3 regions of the Rhodoferax sp. GW821-FHT10B06 genome follow, and region 2 is predicted to be linked to each of the others. Evidence: predicted binding sites of a transcription regulator. Region 2 holds the regulator's gene; each other region holds the start of a gene.

Region 1 (10,029 bases), on a different contig from region 2:
CACTTGCGCGCCGAAACCCAGCTGGCCGACCTGGCCCGCTGTGAGTTCGCCTTCGAACCCGTGAGCCGCCAATGGCTGCCGCGCATCGATACCGACGGCCGCAGCAGCACGCCAGCGGTTTACCTCGCAGGCGATGGCGCGCGCATCCTCGGAGCCGACGGCGCCGAAGCCGCCGGTCGCCTGGCCGCGCTGGCCGCGCTGGCCGACCTTGGGCATGCGCAGGGCCAAGCCCTCTATCAGAACGAATCGGCCACACTGCGCCGCACCCTCGCGAAGATGGACCGCTTTCGCGTCGGCCTTGTCCGCGCCTTCCCCTGGCCGCACTCGCAAGCCGCAGCACTGCCCGACGACGCCGTGGTCTGCCGCTGCGAAGCCGTCACCGTGGGCGAACTGCGCCGCTGCGTGAACGAGCTCGGCAGCCAGGAGGTCAACCGCGCCAAGGCCTTCAGCCGCGTCGGCATGGGCCGCTGCCAGGGGCGCTTTTGCGGCCACGCCGCGGCCGAGATCGTGGCCCAGGCCTGCGCAATTCCGGTAGAACAGGTAGGACGGCTGCGTTCGCAGGCGCCCGTCAAGCCACTGATGATGGACACGCTGGAGGCGGTGGAATGAGCGCAAAAACATTCGACACCGACGTGCTGGTATTGGGCGGCGGCCTGATGGGCACAAGCACCGCGTTTTTCCTGCGCCAGCACGGCAAGTCGGTCACGCTGCTCGAGCGCGAACTCGTGGGCCGGCAGGCCAGCGGCACCAACTTCGGCAACGTGCGCCGGCAGGGCCGCGAACTGCACCAGATGCCGCTGGCCAACCGCGCGCGCGCCGTCTGGGGCCGGATCAAGGAGCTGCTGGACGAAGATGTGGAATTCGTGCCCTACGGCCATCTGCGCGTCTGCTACACCGAGAAGCAGGCCGCGGTGATAGAGAAACATGCGCGCGACGTGAAGCCGCTGGGCCTGGATCTGCAACTTTTCAACGCCGAGCAGTTGCGCCAGCGCTGGGGCATCTTCGCGCCCAGCGTGGTGGCCGGCTCGTATTCACCACAAGACGGCCACGCCAACCCGCGCCTGGCCGGCCCGGCCTTTGCGCGCGCGGCACAACGCGCTGGCGCCAACATCGTCGAGCATGCCGAGGTGGTGCAGGTGGAACGCGACGGCAACGGCTTCGTCGCCCACACGGCCGATGGCCGGCGCTTTCGCGCGCCGCAGATGCTGGTGGCCTGCGGCGCCTGGTCGAACCGCATGGCCGAGCAGTTCGGCGAGCGCGTGCCGATGGAGGCCCGCGGCCCGCAGATGGGTGTGACCGAGCCACTGCCCTACGCGATAGGCCCGTCCATTGGCCTGTCGTCGCCCATAGAAACCGAAGGCCTGTACTTCCGCCAGATCGCGCGCGGCAACATCGTCTTCGGCGGCGGGCTCAAGGGGCCAGCCCATGCCGACCTGGTCCGCGCCTATGTGAAGCCCGACAACGTGCTGCGCCAGCTGCGCGAACTGCGCCGCTTCGTGCCCGCCTTCGCCCAGGTGCAGTTGATCCGCGTATGGAGCGGCATCGAGGGCTACACCGTCGACTGGCAACCCGTGATGGGGCCTAGCGCCAAGGTGCCCGGCCTGCACTACGCCTTCGGCTTCAATGGCGAGGGCTTTGCCATCAGCCCCGGCGTGGGCGAGACCATGGCCGAACTAATGACCACGGGCAGTACCTCGATTCCGCTGGCGCCCTATGCCATCGGGCGATTCGCAGCGCTGCAGCAGGCGCGGCAAGCAGCATAACTATCAAAAACATAGCACCTTGCGCACATGAAATATGCGCGGGAAGCCGATTTCATTCAAAAGTTTCGACTGCCCACCTCACGCCAACGCACGCGCCGCCACCTCGCAGAACCAGCACACGCCAAGGGGCAGCGCGTCGTCGTTGAAGTCGTAGCAGGGGTGGTGCAGTGCACGCTCGCCGTCGGGCCCGGGATCGGCGCGGCCCTGGCCCAGCCACAGGTAGGCGCCGGGGTTGCGCTGCAACATGAAGGCAAAGTCTTCCGAGGTGAAGGCGGCGCGCGGCGCCTCGGCTGCCTGCAAGCCTATCGCCGTGGCCGCGTCGAGCGCCAGTGCGGCTTCGGCCGCGGTATTGATGGTAGCGGGGTAGTAGCGCAGGTAGTTCAGCTCGGCCTGCACACCATTGGCCAGGGCCACGCCCTCTACACAGGCGCGCAGCGCGGCTTCGATGCGGTCTTGCGTGGCGGGGTCGAAACTGCGCACCGTGCCAGTGATGGCTACCTCGGCCGGCAGCACGTTGTGGCTGTGACCGCCCTCGATGCGCGTGATCGACAGCACGGCCGATTCGCCGGGGTCGATGCGGCGCGAGACGATGGTGTTGAGCTGGGTAACCAACTGGCTCGCCGCGAGGATAGCGTCCGGCGTGTGCTGGGGCTGGGCCGCATGGCCGCCGCGGCCGCGCAGCACGATGTCGAAGCGGTCGGCTGCGGCCATGATGGGGCCGGGTCGGGTCTGCGCCTGGCCCAGCGGCAGGTCGGGCCAGTTGTGCAGCGCGTATACGCTGTCGCAGGGAAAGCGGTCAAAGAGACCGTCTTCAATCATGGCGCGGGCGCCGCCCTTGCCTTCTTCGGCCGGCTGGAAAATAAAATGCACCGTGCCATCGAAAGCGCGGGTGCGCGCCAGTTGCCGGGCAGCACCGATCAACATGCTGGTGTGGCCATCATGGCCGCAGCCGTGGTGGGCGCCGGGGATACGACTGGCGTAGGGGCTGTGCCCGAGCTCCACCATGGGTAACGCGTCCATATCGGCGCGCAGGCCAACGCTGCGGGTACTGCTGCCGCAGCGCAGGCTGCCGACCACACCGGTACCGCCCAGTCCCTCATGCACGTCCAAACCGAGCAGGCGCAAGGACTGCGCGACGATGCCGGCGGTACGCCGCTCAGCAAACGCCAGTTCGGGGTTGGCGTGCAGGTCCTGGCGCAAGGCCACCAGGTCCGGCAACAAGTCGGCCACCGGTGCCGCGATATCCCTCAGGGCTGTCGGCATCAGCGCCCAGCCTCAACCGCGTCGGCCAACTCTTTCAAAGTGTGGAAGTGGTAGTCGGGCTGGGTCAAGGCCGATTCGATGGTGCCGCCCGAGCCCGCCTGCCCATGGCGCCGCTCGATCCAGCAGGTGGTAATGCCCAGCTGCTTGGAGATACCAATGTCGTGGTACTGGCTTTGCGCAACGTGCAGATTGTCTGCCTGCTTGTAACCCCAGGCCCCTTCAAAGCGACCCCGTGCATAAGCAAAGTAACGGGCATCGGGCTTCTCGCAGAGCGCGTCGTCGCAGCTCAGTTCCAAGTCAAAGGGTTGGTCAAGCGTCTTGGCGAAGTGCTTCAACGCCCAGGTCTGCGCATTGGTCATGGTGACAAGCTTGAAGCGCTTGCCCAAACGTTTCAATGCCTCGACGGAGTCAGGAAACGCCGGCCATTGGGCCACGGAATCACGGAAGCCTTGTGCCAGTACATGGCTGTCAGGCAGGCCCAGCGGTGGCGCAATCACGTGCCATACGCGCACCAGATCGTCGGGGTACCAGGTGACGTCTTCGCTCTTGCGGGCCTTGCGGTAGGCACTGAGAAAGTCGTCGTCGGACACCTGGGTGCCTGGTACGGCGGTATGCAAATAGTCGAGCATGCCGCGCTCGAAATCGATCAGAGTGCCGACAACGTCGAACGTGAGGACTTTGAAGTGTTGAAGAGACAAGTTAAGGCTCCAGCTAAGACGGTGTATGTCGTATAGCTAAAGCATAGGCGGCAACGCATTCATTGCGAGAGCAAACCAGGCCACTGCCTTGGCACAGGATTCTGTTGTCGCCTCGGCAGCAGCATGTTCTACTGAGCGATCGAAGCCTGCGCTCTATCCAAACACCCGCCCCCCTGGATCAGCGCCAATGAAAGGGCAGCTTGAAGTCCAGTGGACCCAGGTGCATATGGATTGAGCCCAGTCCAAGGGCGCAAAGAACTGCGAAAACGACAAAAAACCAGCCTACCGCAAGCATGAATGTGTTCAGAAATTTCATAGCCGAGGATGTTAACGCCCGCCCATAAGTCGTTTTGCACCCTAAGCGCTTGAAAACCAGCTGGAGCGCTCCCATCTGGTAATCAGAACCTTCACTTGAGCAGGTTTTTAGAAATTTCCCATAACTTTCAATAGGTTACACAGGTTTTCAAGATACCCAGAGTTCCACGTTTGCCAAGAATCGACAATCGCTACAGGCTTTACTAGGTCAAAGCTCCTAGCTTCGACCAAGGGAATACCCTAGCGCCAAAGAGGAAATCCCCGGCTTTAGCACTCTCTTTAATAGAGTGCTAATATTCAGCCCTAGAGAAAGGGAATCTGGTATGAACCTTCAAACTGGAACCATGTCCACCGCATTGGCGGCCCCGAACCCCTGGGCCCTGGTGCCCCCGCTGGGTAACCTGGACGCATATATCTCCGCGGTGAACCGCATGCCCATGCTCACCCTGGAGCAGGAGCAGCAATACGCACGCCAACTCAAGAACGATAACGACGTGGACGCCGCCGGTAAGCTGGTGCTGTCGCACCTGCGCTTGGTGGTGTCCGTCGCACGCCAATACCTGGGCTATGGCCTGCCGCATGGCGACCTGATCCAGGAAGGCAACGTTGGCCTGATGAAAGCCGTGAAGCGTTTCGACCCTGACCAAGGCGTACGCCTGGTGAGCTACGCGCTGCACTGGATCAAGGCGGAGATGCACGAATACATCCTGAAGAACTGCCGCATGGTCAAAATGGCGACCACCAAGGCACAGCGCAAGCTGTTCTTCAACCTGCGCTCGATGAAGCAGGGCTTCAAGTCCGACGCGATCGACGGTGACACCCACCGCGACACTTTGAGCGAGTCGGAAATCGAGTCCATGGCCAGCCAGCTAAATGTGAAGCGCGAGGACGTGATCGAGATGGAAACCCGCCTGTCCGGTGGCGACGTGATGCTGGACCCAGGCCCAAGCGACGATGGCGAAGACAGCTACGGCCCCATCGCCTACCTGGCCGACACAGTGCACGAACCCACCGCTCAGATCGAAGCCCACCAGCGCGACACCCTGGCCAGCGATGGCGTGCGCAGCGCGCTGGACGGCCTGGACGAACGCAGCCGCCGCATCGTGGAAGAGCGCTGGCTCAAGGTACAGGACGACGGCTCTGGCGGGATGACGCTGCACGAGTTGGCGGCCGACTACGGCGTGAGTGCCGAACGGATTCGCCAAATCGAATCTGCGGCCATGAAGAAGATGAAAAAGGCGCTGACCGAATACGCCTAAGTGCTGCATTCGCCGCCAAACAAAAAGGGACCTAGACGGTCCCTTTTTTTATGCAGCCTGCTTGAGCAGTATCTTCAGGTCGCCCAGCAGCGGCGCCACGCCACCGCCGTAGCGCGCATACAGGCGCAGCCGGCCCTGGGTGTCGTACACGTAGCTGCCAGCGGAATGGTCCATGGTGTAGCTGGTAGGCGTGCTGCCATCCACCTTCTTGTAGTAGACCTTGAAGTCCTTGGCCACGGCGGCCAACTGCTCGGGCGTGGGCACCAGCGCCAGGAAGCTGGGGTCAAAATTAGCCATATAGGCCTTCAGCAGAGCCGGTGTGTCGCGCTGCGGGTCCACGGTGATGAAAATGCCTTGCAGGCGGTCGCCATCGGCGCCCAAGGATTTCTTGATCTCTGCCAACTCGGCCATGGAGGTGGGGCAAACGTCCGGACACTGGGTGTAGCCAAAGAACACCACCACCAGCTTGCCTTTGAAGTCCTTCAGGCTGCGGCGCTGGCCGTTGTGGTCGCTCAGCTGGAAGTCCTTGGCATAGTCCGCCCCGGTAACATCCACCGAGGCAAAATCGGCCTTGGTTTCAGAACAGGCAACAAAAAGACCGCTAGCGCACATAGTTACTGCGCCAACAGCTACTCTTTTAATAGCATCACGTTTATGCATAAGGCTCAAATCAGGTAGTGGTCTAGCAGCAACGCAGCAAACAGCGCGCTCAGGTGGATCAGAGAAAAACGGAAGGTCTTGCGCGCCAGGGCGTCCGAGTAATTGCGCCACAGTGCAAAACCATAGGCGCAGAAGCCAATGCTCAGCACGACGGCGGTTGCCAGGTACAGCCAGGAACTCATACCGTAGATGAAGGGCATCAGGCAGGCCGCGAACAGCACCAGGGTGTACAGCAGCACCTGCAGGCGGGTGAACTCGTTGCCATGGGTCACGGGCAGCATAGGCAGGCCGGACTTGCGGTAGTCCTCCACCCGGTACAACGCCAGCGCCCAGAAGTGCGGCGGCGTCCACAGGAAGATGATCAGGAACAGGATCAAGGCTTCAGGCCCGACATTGCCGGTCATGGCGGCCCAGCCGAGCACCGGCGGCATGGCGCCCGAGGCTCCGCCAATGACGATGTTCTGCGGCGTCAGCGGCTTCAGAATGACGGTATAGACCACGGCATAACCCACAAAGGTGGCAAAGGTCAGCCACATGGTCAGGGCATTCACCCACACATACAACAGCACCGAGCCAGCCACACACAACAGGGCCGAAAACAGCAGGGTTTGCCAGTCCTGCAGCTCCTGCCGCGCCGTCGGCCGCCAGGAGGTGCGCTTCATCTTGGCGTCTATGCCCTTCTCTACCAGGCAATTGAAGGCGGCAGCGGCGCCAGCCACCAGCCAGATACCCAGGCAGGCCACCAGGCCCAGCCGGACTTCGGCCCATGTAGGCGCGCCGGGCACAGCCAGCACCATGCCAATCAGTGCACAAAACACGATCAACTGGACCACGCGCGGCTTGGTCAGCGAATAGAACTGGCGCAGGCGCGAGGGCGGCGCGGCAGTCATGGGAGGGGCGGTAGGTTCAGCAACACGCATGCAAACAATCTCGGTCCAGACAAAAAATACACGCCATCAGCGAACGGGGCGCTGCGCCGCCGGCTCGCTGAAGGCAAAGGAAACACGGGGCTCTGCGGCCAATGCACTACGGCGGCTGCAAACGATCCAGGTCAGCACGACCACCAGCGCGGCCGCGCCCCCGGTATGGCCCACGGCAGCCAGCATAGGCCAGCCCAGCACCACATTGCTCAAGCCCGTCGCAAACTGCAACAGGGTCAGCCCACCCAGCCAACGCGCCTGGCGCTGGGTGGCCGGATTACGGTGCAAGCGCCAAGCCAGCCAGGCCAGCCAGGCCAGCGCCAGCAGCACAAGATAAGCCATCAGCCGGTGGGTGTAGTGGATGGCCGTCAGCGCCGGAAATCCCAGGTAGGTGCCATCCTGCAAACGCCCCAGGGGACGCCAGATCTGGAAGGCCTGCTGGAAGTCCATCTCTGGCCACCAGCTGTTTTGGCACAGGGGGAAAGTATCGCAGGCCAGCACCGCATAGTTGGTGCTGGCCCAGCCGCCCAAAGCCACCTGGCAGGCCAGTAGCGCAAACACCAGCCAAAGAATCCAACGCGGTCCCGGCCAGGCCGGCGCTGGCGCCCGCTCGCGCTGGGCGTAGGCCACGGCCTGCACGCACAGCAACACCAGCAGCACCAGGCCGCCGATCAAATGCAAGGTGACGATGGCCGGGAACAGCTTCATGGTGACGGTCAAGGCACCGAATGCGCCCTGCACGCACACCCACACCAAGGTCAGCGTGGGCCACCAGGGGCTGACGGGCAGGATCAGGCCTCGCCGGCGCTGCCACCAGCTGGCAATGGTCAGCGTCAAAATCAACACGCCGACCGAAGTCGCCAGATAACGGTGCACCATCTCCACCCAGGCCTTGCCATGGGTCACGGGTCCGCTGGGCATAGCAGTCTGGGCATGGGTGATTTGGGCCACGGCACCCAGTGGGCTGGCATTGCCATAGCAGCCCGGCCAGTCGGGGCAGCCCAGACCGGAGTCGGTCAAACGGGTGAAGGCACCGAACAGCACCAGATCAAAAGTCAGAAACAGGGTCAACACCGTCAGGGCCTGCAAACGCCCCATGGTCGATGCCTGGGGGTTGCGCAGTCGCACCCACACCAGGGGCACGACGGCGATCAGCAAGCCCACCAGCATGACGCGGATGGCGGGCGACAGGTCGTACAAGGCAGGCGTGTCCATTTAACGGCCCGGTTGGTCCCAGGCTGCCGAGGCGCGCAACAGGCGCTCCAGGTCCCGCTTGGCGTTCGCCGCACCGGCCAGGTCCAGGCTGGCAGGGAAGCGCATCATCCAGTTGCCCAGGGGATCAACCAGGTACAGGTGATCGGCCAGCAGATGGCCCTGGGCAGGTGATAACCACTGCGATAGCTGTGACTCGGGCAGGCGCAGCACGGTGGCACCTTTCAAGGCGGGCAACAGGCGCTCGGGCACGGGGGCGTCGTCTGTCACTAGCCAGACCCAGTCCACGCGGTCTTTTTCCTTGCCCTGGGTCTCGCGCAGCTGGCGCTGCAAATACAGGTGTTTCTCACACAGCGCATCGCATGCGCCACTGCCTACGCTGAGCAGCAGCCACTGGCCCTTGAGCGCTCGCAGATTGCCAGGCGTACCGTCCAGCGCTTGTACCGGCTGATCGGGCAGCGGGCGCTGCGGGTCGATCAGCTCGCCAAAATTGCGCCGACCCTCGGGGCGGATCACGTAATAGGTGAAATACGAGGCAACCACCGGTGCAGCACAAGTCAACAGCACGGCCAGCATCTTCCAGCGACCAAGCACCGTGCGCCGACTGGCGCCATCCACCGCCTCCTGGGGCGTAGGCATGGAGTGCACCGTCATGCCCAGCAAGTGGTCTTCAGACGGGCTCACGGCGGCGGGAGTGCTTAGGGATGAAGCGTCGGACAATTTGGAACCAGACATATAGGATTGCGATCAGGGCAGCCAGCCCAAACCATTGGAATGCATAGCCATAGTGCTTTTCAACACCGGTATTGGCCTTGGGCCAGTCACGTTGCAGCAGCGGTGCGGGCGGCCCGGTTTGGAATACAGACGCCGCCATCAGGGGCAGGCCGGTCTCCGCAGTGAAAGCTGCCAAGTCGAGATTTTGCCGGATGGGTCCCGACTCTACCGCCTGGAAGGCGTAAAGCTTGGACGGTGGCGGGGCCATACGCCCTTGCACATCTACCAAGCCCCCGGGCGTATCGATGCGGGGCAAGGCCGTGCGGTCCAGGAAATTGCGTGGCACCCAGCCCCGCTGCACCAGGATCACGGCCTGGCTGTCCAGCAACTGCAAGGGCGTCACCACATAAAAACCAGTCTGGTCGTGCATCTGGCGGTTGTCCAGAAACACCGTGCGCTGCGCCACCCAATGGCCACGCAACTGGACATTGCGGTGCAGCCGCGAATCAACCTGCGGACTGGCCAGCAACTCGGCCTGTGCGACCGGCGGCAGCCGGTTCTGAGACTCGATGGCGGCAAACAAGGCCTCCTTCTGGGCTGCACGCGACAATTGCCAGCGCCCCAGCGACAGCGTAGCGGCCAGGCCCAGCAAAGCCCCTGCGGTCAGCAAACAGAAACGCAACTTGGGGCTCACGGGATAATGCTCTCCATGACCTACCTCGCCCTCGTTGCTTTTGCGGCCATCTTCGCCAGCCTGGGCGCTGCCCTGTACTTCATGCTCAAAGGCGGCAAGGACGACCCAAACAGCCCGAAAAAGGCCGACCGCATGGCGCGGGCACTAGCGTTCCGTATAGCCTTCTCGGTACTGCTGTTCGTCTGCATTCTGGTGGGTTGGAAGCTGGGATATTTGCACCCCACCGGCATCCCTGCCGGCAAATAAGGCGCAGCAACAAAAAAGCGCCCATCGGCGCTTTTTTGAAGGATGGTAGAGGGCAGCGCCATTACATCCAGTAGACGATCACATACAGGCCCAGCCAGACCACGTCCACGAAGTGCCAGTACCAAGCCGCACCCTCAAAGCCGAAATGCTTTTGCGGCGTGAAGTGGCCCTTCATCAGACGCAGCGTGATAAACAGCAGCATCAACATGCCCACAAAAACGTGGAAGCCGTGGAAGCCGGTCAGCATGAAGAAGGTAGAGCCGTAGACGCCGGAACTGAGCTTGA
Region 2 (10,029 bases):
GCGGCGCATAGAAGCCATAGACCGCATCCAGGAAGCCGCCGGCGGCCTGGATGAGCGGGTTGCCGAAATCGAGGCGCAGGAAGCGGTGCTGGGCCAGTTCGACACCCGCCTGCAGCTGTTGACCTCGTACTTTATTTCCACCGCCAGTGCGCATTTGCCGCCCCGGCCCGAGGCTGCATGATGGCGGCCTTGGCCGCACGCGAGGCCGCTCCCCCGTTTGCGTCGCACCAGGCGGTGGCGACCGCGTTTGCTTCGCAGGTGATCCACTGGCAGCAAAGCCATGGCCGCAACAGCCTGCCCTGGCAAAACACGCAGGACCCTTACCGTGTCTGGCTGTCTGAAATCATGCTGCAGCAGACCCAGGTAAGCTCGGTATTGGAGTATTTCCCGCGCTTTCTGCTCCGCTTCCCGGATGTGCAGAGCCTGGCCGCTGCTGGCCTGGACGATGTGCTGGCTTTGTGGAGCGGCCTGGGCTACTACAGCCGCGCCCGCAATTTGCACCGCTGCGCCCAGCAGGTCATGGAAGTGCACGGCGGCCGTTTTCCGCCGACGGCGGAGCTGCTGCAAACCCTTCCCGGCATAGGCCGTTCGACGGCGGCCGCGATTGCCTCTTTCTGCTATGGCGAGCGCGCCGCCATCCTGGATGCGAATGTGAAGCGGGTGCTGACCAGGGTGCTGGGTTTCGATGCCGACCTGGCCGTGGCCGCTAATGAGCGTGCGCTGTGGGACCGGGCCACCGCCTTGCTGCCCGCCCAGGCCGGTTTGCACACCATGCCGCGCTATACCCAGGGCTTGATGGACCTGGGCGCCACAGTTTGCATGCCGCGCCAGCCCACCTGCCTGCTGTGTCCGGTGCAGCCGGTGTGCACCGCCCAGCGCGAGGGGGCGCCGGAGAAATATCCGGTCAAAACCCGCAAGCTCAAGCGCAGCACCGAATCCTGGTGGCTGCTGTGGGCGCAGGACGCGGCTGGCCGCGTGTGGCTGCAGCGCCGGCCGGATGCCGGTGTGTGGGCCGGCCTGTACTGCCTGCCGGTGTTCGACAGCCGCGAGGCGCTGGCCGACATGACCGGGGCGGCGCAGCTGGATGATCTGCCGGTATTTCTGCACGTGCTGACGCATAAAGACCTGTACCTGCACCCGGTGCAGCTGCAGCTGCCGCCGGGCACGCGTCCAGGCCTGGACGGCGACTGGGTAGAGGCTGCGCGTTGGCCCGAGGTCGGCTTGCCTGCACCCATACGCAAGCTGCTGTCTGCAGCTTGATGTAAATCAGTTTGCTATTGATTGTGTAGCTGTTAGCGCAGGTATCTTCTGCGCTAGAGGCACTTTTTATTTAAAAAATAGTGGCGCCTGCCGTAGGTTCGCTGGACGGCCCCCGGGCGCTGGCCCGCGCGTCCAGTTCGCGGTGTCGCTTCAGGGTGACCCAGCGGGTGTTGAACGCCGCGGCCAATTGCTCCACCAAATAGACCGAGCGGTGCTGCCCGCCGGTGCAGCCCACCGCCACCGTGACGTAGCTGCGGTGGTCGCGCGCCAGCCGCTCCAGCCAGTGCGAAAGGAATTGCTCGATGTGGGTGAACATTTGCGCCACGTCGCGGCTTTTGTGCAGAAACTCGGCCACCGGCGCGTCGCGCCCGGTCAGCGGGCGCAGTTCGGCCTCGTAGTGCGGGTTGGGTAGCATGCGCACGTCGAACACATAGTCCGCGTCCACAGGAATGCCGCGCTTGAAGGCGAAGGACTCGAACACCAGCGTCAGCTGTGCATCGGGCGCGGCCACCAGGGACTTGATGTAGCTCTGCAGCTGCGAGGGGCGGATGATGCTGGAGTCGATCACATGGGCCAGGTCGCGCAGGTCGGACAGCAGCTCGCGCTCCAGCTCGATGGCCTCCACCAGTGCGTGCTGCTGGTCTACCTGGTCTGAGCGCGATAGCGGGTGCTTACGCCGGGTTTCGGAGTAGCGCTGCACCAGGGTGTCGGTGGTGGCGTCCAGAAACAATGATTTGACCGTGACGCCGCTTTTGCGTAGCGTGGACAGGTACTGCGGCACCAGGGGCAGCGAGGTGGCGCTGCGCACGTCCATGGCAATTGCCACCTTCTGTGCGCCCTGGGTCTGCTCCAGCTTGGCAAAGCTCAGCAGCAGCTCGGGTGGCAGATTGTCCACACAGTAGTAGCCCGCGTCTTCCAGCGCATGCAGGGCGACCGACTTGCCCGAGCCGGACATGCCGGTGATGAGGATGATTTCAAGTTTCATGGCGCTTAGGAGTAGGTGGGGCCCAGCATTTCCTTGGCGTGTGCCAAGGTGGTGCCGGATAGTTTTTCACCGCCCAGCATGCGCGCAACCTCGGCCACGCGCTGCTCGCCCTGCACCAAGGCCACGCTGCTGACCGTGCTTTTGCCGTCGTGCTGCTTGGCCACCACCAGGTGGTGGTCGGCACAGGCCGCTACCTGGGGCAGGTGGGTGACGGCCAGCACCTGGCGGTCGCGGCCCAGCTGCTTCATCAGCCGGCCCACGGTCTCGGCCACGGCGCCGCCCACGCCGGAATCCACCTCGTCAAAAATCAATGTTTGCGCCGTGCCTAGCTCGCTGGTGGTGACGGCAATGGCCAGCGCGATGCGCGACAGCTCGCCGCCAGAGGCCACCTTACCCACCGCGCGCGGCGTGCTGCCGGCGTGGCCGGCCACCAGGAACTGCACCTCTTCCATGCCGCTGGCGCTGGGCTCGGTTTTTTGCAGTGCCACCTGGAACTGGCCGCCTTGCATGCCCAGGCCCTGCATGGCCAGGGTGATGGCCTTGGCCAGCTTCGGGGCAGCGAGGGCGCGGGCCTTGGTCAGTGTTTGGGCTTCGGCCAGATAGGTCTTGTGCGCCTGGCGCTCGGCGGCTTCCAGCTTGCCGGTGTCGGCGGCGGCATCGAGCCGGGCCAGCTCGGTTTTCCAGCTGTCCAGCAGGGCGGGCAGCTCAGGGGGTGTGCGTTTGTAGCGCCGCGCCAGCGATACCCATTGCGCCATGCGTTCGTCCAGCTCGGACAGGCGGTCCGGGTCCAGCTCGGTCTTGCGCAGTGTGGCGTGCAGCGAATGCGCGGCATCTTCGGCCTGCGCCAGGCTGGAGGCCAAAACCTCTGCTAGCGCAGCATATTCGGGCGCAATGTGCTCCTGATTATGTAGCGCTGTGTAGGCGCGCGACAGGCCGGTCAGTGCACCGGAGTCCTCACCTTCGAGGGCATCGATGGCGGCCTGCACCGCGTCCAGCAGGGCCTGGGCGTGCGAAAGCCGGGTGTGCTCGGCGTTCAGTCCGTCCCATTCGTCTGCGCCGGGCGCCAGCTTGCCGACCTCCCCAATTTGCCAGGCCAGACGCTCCTGCTCCTGTTGCAGCGAATCGCGGGCGGCATGGGCGTCGGTCAGCGCTTTTTGGGCGCTGCGCCACTGGGTCCAGCAGCTTTGCAAGGCGCTGGTATTGCAGCCCGCGTAGGCATCCAGCAGGCCGCGCACGGTGTCGGGCCGGGTCAGGCTTTGCCAGGCGTGTTGGCCGTGGATGTCCAGCAGCAGGTCGCCGATTTCACGCAGCTGCGTGGCAGTGGCCGGGCTGCCGTTGATCCAGGAACGGCTCTTGCCCTGCGTGTCCACGGTACGGCGCAGCAGCAGGCTGTCGCCCAGGTCAAAGCCGGCGTCTTCCAGCCAGGCGGTGGTGGCGGGGGCGGTGTCGAATTCGGCACTGATGTCGGCCCGGGTCGCGCCCTCGCGCACGGTGCCTGCGTCGGCCCGGCTGCCCAGGGCCAGTTGTAGGGCGTCTATCAATATGGATTTGCCCGCACCGGTTTCGCCTGTGAGCACGCTGAAGCCGGTGTGCAGGTCCAGTTCTAGCTCGCGCACGATCACGAAGTCGCGCAGGGTGATGCGTTTCAATGCCATGGCTCAGGCGCCCTCGTTCCAGTGGAGTTTTTTACGCAGGGTGTCGAAGTAGCTCCAGCCCTGGGGGTGCAGAAAGCGCACGCGGTGCTCGGAGCGGCGCACGACGATGCGGTCACCGTGTTGCAGGGTGGCCAGCGACTGCATGTCGAAGTTCGCGCTGGCATCTCGGCCTGCTATGAGTTCTATAGCTACCTCCGCAGCATCTGCAAGCACGATGGGCCTGTTTGTCAATGTGTGGGGGGCAATGGGCACCATCAGCCAGCCGGGGATGGATGGGTGCATCAGCGGCCCGCCGGCCGACAGCGCATAGGCGGTGGAGCCGGTGGGCGTGGCGATGATCAGGCCGTCGGCCCGCTGGTTGGACACCAGGTGGCCGTCCACCTCTACCCGTAGCTCGACCATGCCGGAGGTGGCCCCACGGTTCACCACCACGTCGTTCATGGCCAGTGCGCTGAATACGCATTCACCCGCTCGCATGACCCGGGCGTGCATCAGGCTGCGGTGGTCTTCCTCGAAAGCGCCCAGCAGCATCGGCGTCAGCGTGGCCTGGTAATTGTTGAGCGGGATGTCGGTAATAAAGCCCAGGCGCCCCTGGTTGATACCGATCAACGGCACGCCGTACTGGGCCATCTGCCGGCCTATGCCGAGCATGGTGCCGTCGCCGCCGACCACCAGGCCCAGGTCGCATTGCTTGCCAATCGCGTCTACATCCAGTGCCGGATAGCCCTGCAGGCCGGTGTTGGCCACCGTGTCCAGGTCCACCACCACGGAGCATCCCTGGTTGCTTAAAAAAAGTGCAATGTCCTCCAGCACCTTGCATGATGAGGCGTTGGCGACATGGGTGCCCGGTGCAGCATATTTCCCAAATAGCGCCACGTGGCGGAATTGTGATTTCATCTACAAATTACATCATTAAAATGGTGACATGCTCGATGACCGTGCCAAGTTGTTAATGAAAGCGCTGGTCGAGCGCTATATCGCCGATGGCCAGCCGATTGGCTCGCGCACGCTGTCCAAAGCCTCGGGCCTGGACCTGTCGCCTGCCACCATCCGCAATGTGATGTCCGACCTGGAAGAGCTGGGTCTGATCGTCAGCCCGCACACCTCGGCCGGCCGCATCCCCACCGCGCGTGGCTACCGCCTGTTTGTGGACACCATGCTCACCGCCCAGCCCGGCCCGCTGGCACCGCCCAAGCTGGTGGCCGAGCAGCCGCAAAAAGTCATCGTCAACGCCGCCAACCTGCTGTCCAACCTGTCGCAGTTTGTTGGCGTGGTGATGGCACCGCGGCGTACCTCGGTGTTTCGCCATATCGAATTTTTGCGCCTGTCCGAGCGGCGCTTTCTGGTCATCATCGTTTCGCCCGAGGGCGATGTGCAGAACCGCGTGATCTTCACCGAGGTCGATTACTCGTCCTCGCAACTGGTCGAGGCGGCCAATTACCTGAACGGCAATTACGCCGGCTTGTCCATCGAGCAGGTGCGCGAACGCTTGAAGAATGAGGTTGAATCTTTGCGCGGCGAAATCGCCAGCCTGATGCAGGCGGCGGTGAATGCCGGCTCCGAAGCTCTGGCGCGCGAGCAAGACGAGGTCGTCATTTCCGGAGAGCGCAACCTGCTGTCCGTCAGCGACTTTTCCAGCGACATGGGCCATCTGCGCCGGGCGTTTGATCTGTTCGAGCAAAAGACCCAGCTGATGCGCCTGTTGGATGTCTCCAGCCGGGCGGAGGGCGTTCGTATTTATATCGGTGGTGAAAGCCAGGTCGTGCCCTTCGAAGAGCTGTCCATCGTCAGTGCACCCTATGAGGTCGATGGCCAGATCGTGGGCACCTTGGGCGTCATCGGTCCCACCCGCATGGCCTATGACCGCATGATCCAAATTGTGGACATTACGTCCAAGCTGGTCAGCAACGCCCTCAGCCACCAAAAATAGGCCCCGGCGCCAGTTAGAATGCTGGGTTGTGTGGGGCGTTAGCTCAGTTGGTTAGAGCAGAGGACTCATAATCCTTTGGTCGAGTGTTCAAGTCACTCACGCCCTACCATTTCATCTTTTGCATGAAAAGGTTCCCATGATTCTCGTGACGGGTGGCGCTGGTTATATCGGAACGCATACCTGCGTTGAACTGCTGAATGCAGGGCAAGACGTCACGGTATTCGACAACTTCTGCAACAGCCAGCCCGAGTCCCTGGCGCGCGTGGAGCGCATCACCGGTAAGAAGCCTCACGTGATTGAGGGCGATATCCGGGACCGTGCGGCACTGCTTGCTGCATTGCGCAGCAGTGGCGCCACTGCTGTCATCCATTGTGCGGGTTTGAAGGCCGTGGGCGAATCGGTGCAGCAGCCCTTGCGTTATTACGACAACAATGTGGTGGGTACTTTGCGCCTGCTGGAGGCCATGGGCGAGTGCGGCGTGAAGACGCTGGTGTTCAGCTCTTCAGCCACGGTATATGGCGATCCGCAGCGTCTGCCGCTGACCGAGGACCACCCTCTTTCCGCGACCAACCCTTACGGTCGCAGCAAGCTGATGGTGGAAGATCTGCTGCGCGACTTGCACCGCAGCGACACGTCTTGGCGCATTGGCATCTTGCGTTACTTCAACCCGGTGGGGGCGCATATCAGCGGTCTGATTGGTGAAGATCCTCGCGGCATTCCCAACAACCTGATGCCGTTCGTGGCCCAGGTGGCTGTGGGGCAGCGTGAGTTTTTGAACGTCTGGGGCAACGATTACGACACACCCGATGGCACCGGTGTACGTGACTACATCCACGTGGTGGATCTGGCCGTGGGTCATCTGAAGGCGCTGGAGCGTTTGCAGTCTGTGCCTGATTTCCTCACGGTGAATCTGGGCACCGGCATCGGCTATAGCGTGCTGGACATGGTGAAAGCCTTTGAGCGCGCTAGCGGCAAGCCTGTGCCTTATCAAGTGGCGGCTCGTCGCCCGGGCGATGTGGCGGCTTGCTATGCCGAACCGCATGCTGCCGCGGAGCTGTTGGGCTGGCGCGCCGAGCGTGGACTGGATGCCATGTGCGCCGATGCCTGGCGTTGGCAAAGTGCCAACCCGCGTGGGTTTGCGGCCTAAAGCTGCTTTTTCACGTCAGGCCGCGCGGCCGATTTCCGGCCAGCGCCGGTGTAGCCACACCCAGGCAACCAGGCCAATGCTCATCATTGTCAGCGATGCCAATGCCAGGGCTTGCGCAGAGTGCATGACCAGCGGCGCGAGTATGCCTGCCACCAGGCCGTTGGCAATGGAGCCCAGGCAGGCCTGCAGGGACGATGCCATGCCGCGCCGGGCGGGGTAAAGGTCCAGCACCAGCAGGGTGACGGCTGGCACCATCATGGCCCAGCCCAGGGCGAAGATCGCCACCGGAATCAGGGCCCAAGCCACATGGGCCTTGAACAGCCAGTTGGCGACCACGTTGGCTACAGACACCAGCACCATGATGGCAAAGCCATGGCGGATTTGTGTCTTGGGTGCCACCTTGCCCGCCATGCGTCCGCTGATCCAGGCGCCCGTCATGATGCCGCTGATGGTCAGCACAAAAAACCAGAAGAACTCTGTGGGCTGTAGCGCCAGGATTTGCCCCAGGAAGGCCGGCGCGGACAGCACGTACAAAAACATGCCGTTGAACGGAATGCCGCTGGCCAGCGCCAGCAACAGAAAACGCGGGTTGGAGCACAGCTCGCCGTAGCCTTGCAGTAGGTGCCGCGCATTGAAGGGTTGGCGCTGGGCAGGGTCCAGCGTTTCCGGTAGATAGCGGAAGTTGGAGATCCACAGCAGCAAGCCAATGCCCGCCAGAAACCAGAAGATGCTGTGCCAACCCAGGTGCACAAATAGCCACCCCCCGATGATGGGCGCGATGGCGGGCGCCACGCCAAAGTAGATGGTGACCTGGCTCATGACCTTTTGTGCCTGTGCCGGTGGAAACATATCGCGCACCACGGCTCGGGACACCACGATGCCAGCACCGGTGGACAGGCCTTGCAGGGCGCGGAAGAACACCAGTTGCCCAATGCTTTGCGACAGCGCACAGCCCATGCTGGCTACGGTAAAGACGGCAAGCCCGGTCAGTACGACTGGACGCCGGCCAAAGCTATCGGACAGCGCTCCGTGGAACAGATTCATGAAGGCAAAGCCGAACAGATAGGCCGACAGCGTTTGCTGCATCTGTGCCGGCGTGGCCCCCAATGAGCTGGCTATGCCGTCGAATGCGGGAATGAATGTGTCAATGGAAAACGGCCCCAGCATGCCCAGCACCGCCAGCAAGATGGCCAGGGCCCAACGGGGCGCGACCCACAGTTGGGCGGCGTTAGGGTTCATGGTGCGATGGGATGGTGCTGCCCGCGTAGCCTGAGGTGTCGCTGGCAATATCGTTGAGTTGGGTTTTGCTCAGCAGGCAGGTGGGTGGAATGGCCTGCAGCTGGATGCTGTCACCCGATGTCGCTGGCAGCGCTGATGCAATCAGCGCTGGCGACAGGTCGTGCATGCAGGCGCAGGACGGGGCGTCGCAGCGGCGGCGTCCGGGGCAACTGCGGTGGGCTTGCACACCTACGGCCTGGGCACCCAGAGGTGCCCAACGGTCCAGCATCAGGCCCTTGCGCGGGACGAACAAACCCAAGGTCGGCGTGCCCAATGCTGCTGCGACGTGGAGCGGGCCGGTGCTGGCGGCCACGACGGCGTCGGCACGTTGCAGCAAATGGCTGAGCTGCTGCAAGTCCAGACGACCAAATGCATCGAACACCCCGGCTGGACGGCTGATGGCTGGCCACTGTTGTGCCAGGCGTTGGCTTTCGGCTGGTGATCCCGTCAGCACCACGGAGCGGCCTTGGTGGGCCAGCCGCGTCGCAAGTTCAACCCAGTGCGCGATGGGCCATTCGCGCGCCGAACCGGCGGAGAAGGGGTGCAGCACGACATAGCTGTCCTGCGGCAGATCGACTGGCATGCGTACTGCGGGTGCCCGCAGGTTCATCCACTTTTCTACGGCTGGCAGCGTGTCGTTGGCGGTGATGCCAAACGGGATGAGCATGCGCAGATTGCGCTGCGCCTCGTGGCGAGGCCAGCCGTAGCGTTTGGTGAACACAATGTGGTTGCACCAATGGGGCAATTCGGCGCCACTGGCCGAACCTATGCGGACCGGGATGGTAGCCAGGTCCAAACGCCCCGGGGCCTTGGCTGGATGGATATCGTTGTATGCAAGCAGTGCGTCAAAACCGGCCAGGGTCTGGTCTGCATCCAATGGGATGAAATCGCTGACGCCCATCATGGCCGCCAGAGGCTGGTGGGCGCGGTTGCCCATCCAGCTGATGTCTACCTTGACGTTGCGTTGCAGCAGACGCAGCGTGGGCAGGACGGCAATCACATCACCCAGGCCTTGCGGGCCCAGGATCAGCAATTTGCGCGGCAGGGGCAGGGGTTGCCGCAAGGCATCCCATGGACCCAGCGCGCCCCAGCGGCGTGCTGCTGTGCTTGCCACAGAGGTCTTTACAGGCCTGCCGCCGCCCGCAGTGCTGCTGCTTTGTCGGTGCGTTCCCAGGTGAACTCGGGTTCTTCGCGGCCGAAGTGGCCGTAGGCGGCGGTCTTTTCGTAGATCGGGCGTAGCAGGTCCAGCATCTGGATGATGCCCTTGGGGCGCAGGTCGAAGTGTTCGGCGACCAGGGCTGACAGCTTGTCGTCGGAGATCACGCCCGTGCCTTCGGTGTAGACCGTGATGTTCATGGGCTTGGCCACGCCGATGGCGTAGGCTACCTGGATCTGGCACTGGCGCGCGAGGCCGGCGGCCACGATGTTCTTCGCCACATAGCGTGCGGCGTAGGCGGCCGAGCGGTCGACCTTGCTCGGGTCCTTGCCCGAGAACGCGCCGCCACCGTGCGGGCAGGCGCCGCCGTAGGTGTCGACGATGATCTTGCGGCCGGTCAGGCCGCAGTCGCCTTGCGGGCCGCCGATGACGAAACGGCCGGTCGGGTTGATCAGGTAGCGCGTGTTCTGCAGCCATTCCTTGGGCAACACCGGCTTGATGATCTCCTCGATGATGGCTTCGGTGAAAGATGCCTTCATCTTGGTCGAGGTTTCACTTTGGTCCGGGCTGTGCTGGGTGGACAGTACCACGGTGTCGATCGAATGCGGCTTGCCGTCC
Region 3 (10,029 bases), on a different contig from region 2:
CCGGGCCGGTGCCTGCGCCAGAATGTCGCCATGTCCAGAATAGAAACGACCCAATCCTCCCTGGAGGCAGCAGGACTCCCGACGCCCGGTGACGCCGTGCAAAACCTGGCCGACAGCGAAACACGGCTGGCGGCGCTGTTCGAGTCGGCGATGGACGGCATCGTGACCATTGACGACGCGCAGCGCATCGTGCTGTTCAACAAGGCGGCCGAGCGGCTGTTCCGCTGCGCAGCGGCAGACGCCCTGGGGCAGCCCATCACCAAGTTCATTCCCGTGCGTTATCGTGCCCACCACGACGCCTATGTCCAGTCGTTCGGCGAGAAGGGCATCACTACACGGCGCATGGGTGGCACAGGCGCCATCAGCGGCCTGCGCATGGACGGTGAAGAATTCCCCATCGAAGCCTCGATTTCCCAGGTCGATGTAGGGGGGCACAAGCTTTTCACCGTCATCCTGCGCGACGTGACCGAGCGGGTGCAGGCCGAGCAGCGCCTGCGTGAGCAGCAAGCGACGCTGGCCGCCGTGATCGACGCCGCAAGCGACGCTGTGGTCAGCTGCGATGAGGACGGACGCATCGTGCTGTTCAACCCCGCCGCGGAACGCATTTTCGGCCGTACGGCGGCGAGCATGCTGGGCTCGCCCCTGGACGCGTTGATACCCGCGCGCTACCGCGAGAGGCACGGGGGCGACTTCCAGGGTTTTGTCGACTCCCAGGTGACGCGCCGCGCCATGGGGGCCGGGCGGGTCAAGGGCATCCGGGCGGATGGCGAGGAACTGGAGTTGGAGGCTTCTATCTCACGCGCCACAGTCAATGGCCGCCTGACCCTGACGGCGATCCTGCGCGACGTGACCCAGCGCGCCCGGGCCGAGGCCGCGCTGCTGCGCTACCAGACCGAGCTCTCAGACCTGGCGCAGCAACTCATGAACCAGGAAAAGGTCACCACCCGCAGACTCGCGCAAGCCCTGCACGACCAACTGGGTCAGACCCTCACCGCCATCCGGCTGAGCTTCGATGCGGCCGCGGCCAGGCAGGCCGATGTAAGCATGGCCGGGCCTGGGGCGCTGCGTGTCAGCGGTCTCATCGACCAGGCCATTCGTGAAGTACGCCAAGTGCTGGTAGATCTGCGGCCGCCACTGCTGGACGACGATGGCCTGGCCGCGGCGCTGGACAACGAGCTGCAGGCGCGCGATCGCCTCGCGGTTGGGGTGGACCTGCTGCTGGAGGTGGATCCAGAAATCTCCGCGCTGCGCTGGCCCGCCGACATCGAATACGCGGCCTTCATGGTAGTGCGCGAAGCCATGGCCAACGCCATTCAGCATGCGCAGGCCAGCCTGGTGCGGGTGGTGCTGACCGGGGCCGAGCGGCACATGCGCGTGGAAGTGATCGATGACGGCCGCGGCTGGCCGCTGGAAGCACAAGGCGCACGGCCGGGCCATCTCGGCGTGGTGGGCATGCGTGAACGTGCGCTGGCCATCGGCGCCAGGTTCACCATCAACTCAGGCTTTGGCGCCGGCCCTGGCAATGGCACGGTCGTTCGATTGGAATGGGAGCCTTCGTCATGAGCACGCTGTATCTGGTGGACGACCATTTGATGGTGCGCGAGGGCCTGCGCGCCGTATTGGAAGTGGCCGGCCATGAGGTGGTCGGCGAAACCGCCGACCCCACGGTGGCCATTTCAGAAATCCTCCGTCAAATGCCCCAGGTGCTGTTGCTTGATCTGAGCCTCGGCAGCCGTTCGGGCTTCGAAGTGCTGGTGGAGCTGCAGCGGCGCAATGCCAATGTGAAGACCGTGGTGCTCACCATGTCGGCCCAGCCCCAGCATGTGACCGAGGCATTGCGCATGGGCGCGGTTGGCTATGTACTCAAGGGTGCAGCGTCAAGCGAAGTGCTGCGAGCCATCGAGGTTGTGCTGCAAGGTAAGCGATATCTAGGGCAGGATGTAGCCGATCTGGTGGCGCAGGCCCTCACGGGCAACCAGGACGAGGATCCGTTCGTAGCGCTGTCACCGCGCGAGCGTCAAATAGTGGTGATGGTGGTGCAAGGACAATCTAGCACTGTCATCGGCCGCGAACTGCACCTGTCGTCCAAGACGGTAGATACCTACCGAAGCCGGCTGATGAACAAGCTTGGCGTATCCAACGTCACCGCCCTGGTGCGGCTGGCGATGCGGCACAAATTGATGGGCGCAGACACCTAGCGGCAGTTGAGACCACGCAACTGTCGCACTTGACCGTACGCTATCGGTCAAAAACTCCCCACAGACGTTCGCATTCGTTTTTCCTACAGTTCGATCTGACCCCAGAGCAGCTGGCCGCGACAGGGGTTGTACTGGATCTCGATCAAGGAAAAATCATGCACGCATGTGAGGAGACGACAAGTGCCAACGAAGCTGCGCAATTCAGTTGGGGCTGGGTCAGCGCCACGCCACAGGCGATGCGGGATTCATTGACAACAAGGATGGTGCTCGCGCTCCATTTTTCATCGCTGAAGCTCTGCCACGACCGTCGCACGCGATATTTGGCCATGGCAATGGATCGGCATCAGGTTTCATGCGATCTGATCGGATTCAAGTTGATGGAGACACCGCTGATCGACCGCATGGCCATACCGTTGCGGCGGGCGTTTCGCAAACCCAGCCTACCTTTGAGCACTGGCTATTCTTCGCTGGTCTGCCTGCGGTGCCTTTCGATCCCGACCCTCAAGATTGCTCGCCGATTCGTCTCCGGCATCGCCGTGAACCCAAGCACCTGCAAGATCGCGCGGCTGATCGGGGAGGTGGCGTACCGGCTGAATCTGTGCTGCATTGCCGAAGACATCGAAGCCGAAGAGCAGCAGTGCTTAGTACGCGCTCTTGAAGGCAACGAGCTTCAGGGCATTTTATTGATCCCCCCGATGGAAGTTCAGGTTACGTTCAGCCTACTGGCCAGATGTCTATCCTGGATTGGGCTTACTAACAGGACGTCAGACAGGATGTCAGACGCTGCCAAAAGTATTGACCCAAATCAAACCCGGTGGCCGGCGCATCACCGAAACTCCGCCCAAGAACATCTTTCCGGTTCATGGGGCGAACTGGTGGTATCAGGCGATTCAATGGAAGGAAGAGCGTTGTGTACAACCGGCTGAACAGGCCACGCGGTGATGCACCGAACCTGCATCCACTATGCATCCTGACCGTATTCGAATCGGGGCTGTACCGGGACCAGGTTCGTCAATGGTGCGCTGCGCTGGCACCCGCAAGTCGCGTCCTCGACGTGTCGAGTGCAACCGACGCGGTATTCACGCTGCTGACCGAGCAGGTGGACATAGTGCTCATTGATGCCATGCTGGCCGTAGACATGTTGGGCGCACTCAAGCACCATGCACGTCGATCTTCTCCGTATGCCAGGCTGGCCGTATTTAGCAGCTCCGCGGCCAAGCAGGCAAGCTCTTCGGGGTCCTCACCCGGCGAGACTTTGCCGTGGTCTGAACTGCAACCAATGGTGGAGCAGTTGCTGACTGCGGCATGAAACTGCCGGAGTCAGACTGGGCGGTGTAAGCCACGTGGCAAAGGACGCACGATGTCGCGTCGTAACCGTGAGTGATTTCATTGCACGTTTTTCAATCTGAAACAAGGGGGGCGGCGGAAACCGACACCCGCCCCGATACTCATTCCACAGGCTGCGCCCTGCCCATCCGCAACCAATTTGCCAAATTTGCAGCCTCTGACCTTGAATTGACACAAGAAGCCCTTATCATTAGCACTCGAAGGCAATGAGTGCTAACACTTTTGCTTCATCCCCTTTTTGCAACATTTCATCTTTAGGAGATTCCATGAACCTACGTCCCCTCGGCGATCGCGTGATCGTTAAGCGTATTGACAGCGAAACCAAGACCGCTTCCGGCATCGTGATTCCTGACTCTGCTGCTGAAAAGCCAGATCAAGGCGAAGTGCTGGCTGTAGGCCCAGGCAAGAAGAACGACAAGGGTGAAATCTCCGCCCTGACCGTCAAGGTCGGCGACCGCGTTCTGTTCGGCAAGTACAGCGGCCAAACCGTCAAGGTGTCTGGCGACGAACTGCTGGTGATGAAGGAAGACGACCTGTTCGCAGTCGTCGAGAAGTAATTTCTCGCCTTTCACCGTCCCCTTAATTAATTGAATCCGGAGAAATTCTCATGGCAGCAAAAGACGTAGTTTTCGGCGGCGAAGCCCGCGCACGCATGGTTGAAGGCGTGAACATCCTGGCTAACGCAGTCAAGGTGACCCTGGGCCCTAAAGGCCGTAACGTGGTTCTGGAGCGCTCGTTCGGCGCCCCTACCGTGACCAAGGACGGTGTGTCCGTGGCCAAGGAAATCGAACTGAAAGACAAGCTGCAAAACATGGGTGCGCAGATGGTCAAGGAAGTTGCTTCCAAGACCTCCGACCTGGCTGGTGACGGCACCACCACCGCAACCGTGCTGGCACAAGCCATCATCCGCGAAGGCATGAAGTACGTGGCCGCCGGCATGAACCCGATGGACCTGAAGCGCGGTATCGACAAGGCTGTGGCAGCCCTGGTGGAAGAGCTGAAGAAGGCTTCCAAGCCCACCACCACCTCCAAGGAAATCGCCCAAGTCGGCTCCATTTCCGCCAACTCTGACTCCAGCATTGGTGACATCATCGCCAGCGCCATGGACAAGGTCGGCAAGGAAGGCGTGATCACCGTGGAAGACGGCAAGTCCCTGGCCAACGAACTGGACGTGGTTGAAGGCATGCAATTCGACCGCGGCTACCTGTCGCCCTACTTCATCAACAACCCAGAAAAGCAAGCCGCTTTGCTGGACAACCCGTTTGTTCTGTTGTTCGACAAGAAGATCAGCAACATCCGTGACCTGCTGCCAACCCTGGAACAAGTTGCCAAGTCTGGCCGTCCTCTGCTGATCATCGCTGAAGAAGTCGATGGCGAAGCACTGGCGACCCTGGTGGTCAACACCATCCGTGGCATCCTGAAGGTTGTGGCTGTGAAGGCTCCTGGCTTCGGCGACCGTCGCAAGGCCATGCTGGAAGACATCGCCATCCTGACTGGCGGCAAGGTTATCGCTGAAGAAGTCGGCCTGACCCTGGAAAAGGTCACCCTGGCTGACCTCGGCCAAGCCAAGCGCATCGAAGTGGGCAAAGAAAACACCACCATCATTGATGGCGCCGGTGCAGCTGCCGACATCGAAGCCCGCGTCAAGCAAGTGCGCGTTCAAATCGAAGAAGCGACCAGCGACTACGACCGTGAAAAGCTGCAAGAACGCGTGGCCAAGCTGGCTGGCGGTGTTGCCGTGATCAAGGTTGGCGCTACCACCGAAATCGAAATGAAGGAAAAGAAGGCCCGCGTCGAAGACGCCCTGCACGCTACCCGCGCTGCTGTGGAAGAAGGCATTGTGGCTGGCGGCGGCGTGGCTCTGCTGCGTGCCAAGCAAGCTGCTGGCAAGATCGAAGGCGCTAACGCCGACCAAGACGCCGGCATCAAGCTGGTGTTGAAGGCCATCGAAGCGCCTCTGCGCGAAATCGTGTTCAACGCTGGCGAAGAAGCCTCCGTGGTCGTCGCAGCTGTGTTGGCCGGCAAGGGCAACTTCGGCTACAACGCTGCTAACGGCGAATACGGCGACATGATCGAAATGGGTATCCTGGACCCAACGAAGGTGACCCGTACCGCTCTGCAAAACGCAGCCTCTGTCGCATCCCTGATGCTGACGACCGAAGCCATGATCGCTGAGTCTCCAAAAGACGAAGCTGGTGCTGGCGGCGGCATGCCTGGTGGCATGGGCGGAATGGGCGGCATGGGCGACATGGGCATGTAATTTCGCCGCGAAACGGGCCGCCCGCGTCGTTACCAAGTCTTGCCGTGGCGATGCCACTGTCTGCGACTTGGCGCCTAGCGGACGACCCGTTGCGCAACGAAATCCGTCCCATTCGACACACGTCGAAAAGACCCAAAAAAACCCCGCAGAGTGCGAACTCTGCGGGGTTTTCTTCATGGGCGACAGGAAAGCTTAGGCTAACTTGAAAGCCTTGCGCGCATCCAGTGCGGCCTGGCGCACGTGGCAGCCTTCCTGGTGGTCGTTGACCAGGCCCATGGCCTGCATGAAGGCGTAGACGGTGGTGGGGCCGACGAACTTCCAGCCCTGACGCTTCAGCTCCTTAGACAGCGCCACCGACTCGGGTGACTGGCCCATGGCACGCAGTGCCTCTACTGTCAGGCGGCTGGGGCGTGACGCAGCGCTGGGCTCGAAACGCCAGAAGTAGCTGGCCAGCGAAGCTTCTTTCTCCAGCAGCTTCTCGGCGCACTGGGCGTTGTTGATGGCCGCCTCGATCTTGCCGCGGTGGCGCACGATGCCGGCGTCGCCCAACAGGCGCTCTACATCCTTCGGGCCGAAACGCGCCACGGTGGCGATGTCAAACCCGGCAAAACCGGCGCGGAAGCTTTCGCGCTTGCGCAAAATCGTCAGCCAGCTCAGGCCCGACTGGAAGCCTTCCAGGCAGATCTTTTCAAACAACCGGGTGTCGTTGCCCACGGGGAAGCCCCATTCGCGGTCATGGTAGTTGCGGTAGATCTCGGAGCTGTCGCACCAGAAGCAGCGCTGGGGCTGCGGGCTGTCGGTAGAGGTCGGTAAAGAGTCCATGCGGCATTTTGAACCATCCGTCCTGCAGCCAGGCACGACACACAGGTGTAATGTCTCAAAATGATCGATACTGGTCGCACTTCAAATGGCTTTCCATGCGCTGCCGCACAAAAATAGTACGCACACAACAACCCGTTTGAAAGAAGCTCCCCATGAAAACCTGTCTCATTCTGATCGACGCCCAGGAATCCTTCCGGCACCGCCCATACTTTACGCCAGCCACCCTGCCCGGCTACCTGGCAGAGCAGAACGCCCTGATCGACGGCTGCTTGACCCGTGGCATTCCCATCGTGCGCATCTTCCATGTGGCGGGCCCCCAAACGGCCGACAACGCTTTCGCCGTCGAGTCTGGCCACATCCAGCCGATCGCCGGGCTGGCCGCGTTTGAAGCCGCCGCCACTTTCACCAAAAGCCGCCATAGCGCACTGGTCGACACCGGGCTGCAGGTCTGGCTGACACAGAACGGCATCGGCAAGCTGATCATCAGCGGCATCCGCACCGAGCAATGCTGCGAAACCACCACCCGCCATGCGTCCGACCTGGGCTGGACGGTGGACTACTGCCTGGACGCCACTTTGACCTGGGACATGCAGCACCTGGACGGCTCGGTACTGGCCGCCGCCGACATCAAGGCCCGCACCGCCGCCGTGCTGACCGATCGCTTCGCCCGCATCTGCACGGTAGACCAAGCCCTGGCCGGAGCCGCAGCATGACGCACCATGTTGCCATCCTGGTGTTCGACAATGTGGAGGCGCTGGACTTCGCCGGCCCCTACGAGGTGTTCACCACCGCCAGCCGGGTCCACGCCCGCAGCCACCCCCACGACGGACCGCTGTTTGCTACACAATGCGTAGCACGCAGCGCAGATACTGTCTGCGCCAGAGCCGGATTACGCATTATTCCCGACGCCACCTTCGCCAGCTGTACCGCAACCGACCTGCTAGTCATCCCCGGCGGGGTGATCGATGCGGCCATGGCCTGCAAGCCGACGATTGACTGGATCGCCGCCACCGCAGGCACGGCCAGCACGGTGGCCTCGGTTTGCACCGGCGCCTTTCTGCTGGCGCAGAGCGGCGTCATCCAAAGCGGCCCAGTCACCACGCATTGGGAAGACGTGGCCGATCTGCAGCGCCTGTTCCCAGCGCTGGACGTGCAAACCGGCCCGCGTTGGGTGGATTGCGGACGCACCATTACATCGGCCGGCATCAGCGCTGGCATCGACATGTGCCTGCACCTGGTGGGCAAGCTGGCCAGCCATGACCTGGCAGTGCGCACCGCCCGCCAAATGGACTACGCGTGGCAGCCCCAGCCGTAATCCAGGTGCTGTTCGTGCTGATGCCGAACAGCCTGCTACTCGACTGGGCCGGCCCGGCCGAGGCGCTGCGCATTACCAACCAGTGCTTGCTGGCCCAGGGCCAGCCCGAGCGCTTTGCCTTGCAGTTCGTCGGGCCGGAGGCGGACAACGTGTCTTCCGTCGGCGCCCTGCTGACCGGTCTGCAGCCACTGCCATCCGTACTTCCCGCGCCCAGCTGGGTAGTGCTGGTCGGCCTGCCTGGCAGCACCATCGCCGTGGACAACGCACCGGCCCGTACTGTGCTGCACTGGTTGCGCGGCCTGCGCCCGCAGCGGCAGCAGTTGGAACTGGTCACCGTGTGCGCCGGCACCCTGCTGGCCGCCCACGCGGGCCTGCTAGCCGGTAGACGCGTGACCACGCACCACCAGCATCTGGACGAGCTGCGCAGCGTGGAGCCGCACTGCGAGGTGGTGGCCAACCGGGTGTTTGTGGAAGATGCGCCGGTGTACAGCAGCGCAGGTGTGACCACCGGCATCGACCTGGTGCTGCAGCGCATAGCCGATACCTGCGGCGAGCCGATCGCCGCCCAGGTGGCACAGACCATGGTGGTGGCGCTGCGGCGCGGGCCGCACGACCCCGAGCTATCGCCCTTCTTGAGCTACCGCAACCATATGCACCCTGCCCTGCACCGGGTGCAAGACGCTGTGAGCCTGGACCCGCGCCACGGCTGGACGGTGCCGCGCATGGCCGAGATCGCCCATACCTCGCCACGGCATCTGACGCGCCTGTTCGTGGAATACACGCAGATCGCGCCGCTGCAGTACCTGCGCCGCATCCGTCTGGCGGTGGCCCAAACAGCGCTGCAGTCCGGCCACAGCGTAAACCAGGCAGCAGAGCTGGCGGGCTTCAGTTCTGACACGCAGCTGCGCCGGGCTTGGCACCAGCTGGGGCTGAGCGGTGCCCCCTCGCAGGCGCGGCCGGCCTGAAGCCGCTTTACAGGAACATGCCGCCAGAGGCCTCGATACGCTGCGCATTCACCCAGCGGTTAGCCGGTGTCAGCAAAGAGGCGATAACACCGCCGATGTCATCTGGCACGCCCACGCGGCCCAGCGCGGTTTGTGACGCCACAAAGGCATTCAGCTGCGCGTTGTCACGCACCGCACCGCCGCCGAAGTCGGTCTCGATAGCGCCCGGCGCCACCACATTCACCGCGATGCCGCGCGGGCCCAGCTCCTTGGCCATGTAGCGGGTCAGCACCTCAATGCCGCCCTTCATCGCGCCATACGCGGCATAGCCGGGCAGTGCGAACCGGGCCAGGCCAGACGAGATGTTCACGATGCGGCCACCGTCGGCCATCAGCGACAGCAGCTTTTGCGTCAGGAAGAAAACGCCTTTGAGATGGATATTGACCAGCGTGTCGAACTGGGCCTCGGTGGTCTCCATCAGGCTGGCGTGGATGCCCACACCGGCGTTGTTGACCAGGAAGTTGAAGTTTTCGCGCTGCCACTGCTCGGCCAACACCTGCTTCACCGACGCCGCAAAAGCGGCAAAGCTGCTGCTATCGCCCACGTCCAGTTGCAGGGCGACAGCGCGCCGGCCCAGGGCCTGGATTTCAGTTACTACGGCAGCGGCTTCGGCAGCCTGGCTGCGGTAGGTCAGGATGACATCGCTGCCGGTTTGGGCGATGTGCAGTGCGGCGTTTTTACCCAGGCCACGGCTGCCGCCGGTAACGATGGCGATAGGGGTATTGCTAGAGGATGGCATGCTGTGTCCGTTCAGAGTGGTTAAGGATGGGTGCAAGTCTATTGATCACTTCAACCCAGATAAATATCAAAAATATGATTTGTTTGTTCTCGATAATTGAACAATGAACCCTGTAGACCGCATGCACATCTTCACCCGGGTGGCGGAACTGGCCAGCTTTACCCAGGCGGCAGACGCCCTGGGCCTGCCCAAAGCCAGCGTTTCCACGGCGGTGCAGCAGCTGGAGAACCAGTTGGGCACACGCCTGCTGCACCGCACCACGCGCCGGGTGCAGCTGACGCAAGACGGCCAAACCTTCTACGAGCGCAGCAAAGACCTGCTGGCGGACATGGAGGACCTGCAGA

The links. Region 2 encodes HrcA, which represses chaperone genes, less so after heat shock. Its sites were predicted from a motif close to TTAGCACTCNNNNNNNNNGAGTGCTAA; they were not measured.
Region 1: rpoH (RNA polymerase sigma factor RpoH) is a predicted target of HrcA. The motif match lies at 4,307-4,333, and genes of this name have one in related genera.
Region 3: AC07O2_RS11845 (co-chaperone GroES) is a predicted target of HrcA. The motif match lies at 3,736-3,762, and genes of this name have one in related genera.

What each region holds. Positions count from the first base shown of each region.
Region 1 is NZ_JBWKNO010000001.1:43,231-53,259, forward strand. Features, by position in the region: gene AC07O2_RS00205 (FAD/NAD(P)-dependent oxidoreductase) at 1-609, shown strand, start outside; gene AC07O2_RS00210 (NAD(P)/FAD-dependent oxidoreductase) at 606-1,763, shown strand; gene AC07O2_RS00215 (M20 aminoacylase family protein) at 1,842-3,026, opposite strand; gene AC07O2_RS00220 (HAD-IA family hydrolase) at 3,026-3,724, opposite strand; gene rpoH (RNA polymerase sigma factor RpoH) at 4,363-5,298, shown strand; gene AC07O2_RS00230 (SCO family protein) at 5,347-5,910, opposite strand; gene cyoE (heme o synthase) at 5,964-6,878, opposite strand; gene AC07O2_RS00240 (COX15/CtaA family protein) at 6,915-8,093, opposite strand; gene AC07O2_RS00245 (SCO family protein) at 8,094-8,825, opposite strand; gene AC07O2_RS00250 (SURF1 family protein) at 8,761-9,498, opposite strand; gene AC07O2_RS00255 (twin transmembrane helix small protein) at 9,514-9,744, shown strand; gene AC07O2_RS00260 (cytochrome c oxidase subunit 3) at 9,806-10,029, opposite strand, start outside.
Region 2 is NZ_JBWKNO010000004.1:53,272-63,300, forward strand. Features, by position in the region: gene AC07O2_RS07630 (dynamin family protein) at 1-181, shown strand, start outside; gene mutY (A/G-specific adenine glycosylase) at 181-1,260, shown strand; gene rapZ (RNase adapter RapZ) at 1,331-2,245, opposite strand; gene recN (DNA repair protein RecN) at 2,251-3,900, opposite strand; gene AC07O2_RS07650 (NAD kinase) at 3,904-4,797, opposite strand; gene hrcA (heat-inducible transcriptional repressor HrcA) at 4,826-5,830, shown strand; tRNA gene AC07O2_RS07660 (tRNA-Ile) at 5,863-5,939, shown strand; gene galE (UDP-glucose 4-epimerase GalE) at 5,967-6,977, shown strand; gene AC07O2_RS07670 (multidrug effflux MFS transporter) at 6,993-8,216, opposite strand; gene AC07O2_RS07675 (glycosyltransferase family 9 protein) at 8,206-9,369, opposite strand; gene metK (methionine adenosyltransferase) at 9,378-10,029, opposite strand, start outside.
Region 3 is NZ_JBWKNO010000006.1:125,625-135,653, forward strand. Features, by position in the region: gene AC07O2_RS11825 (PAS domain-containing sensor histidine kinase) at 31-1,563, shown strand; gene AC07O2_RS11830 (response regulator) at 1,560-2,198, shown strand; gene AC07O2_RS11835 (EAL domain-containing protein) at 2,228-3,124, shown strand; gene AC07O2_RS11840 (hypothetical protein) at 3,109-3,507, shown strand; gene AC07O2_RS11845 (co-chaperone GroES) at 3,812-4,102, shown strand; gene groL (chaperonin GroEL) at 4,153-5,805, shown strand; gene AC07O2_RS11855 (DNA-3-methyladenine glycosylase I) at 5,998-6,627, opposite strand; gene AC07O2_RS11860 (isochorismatase family protein) at 6,780-7,340, shown strand; gene AC07O2_RS11865 (DJ-1/PfpI family protein) at 7,337-7,942, shown strand; gene AC07O2_RS11870 (GlxA family transcriptional regulator) at 7,963-8,907, shown strand; gene AC07O2_RS11875 (SDR family NAD(P)-dependent oxidoreductase) at 8,915-9,685, opposite strand; gene AC07O2_RS11880 (LysR family transcriptional regulator) at 9,789-10,029, shown strand, end outside.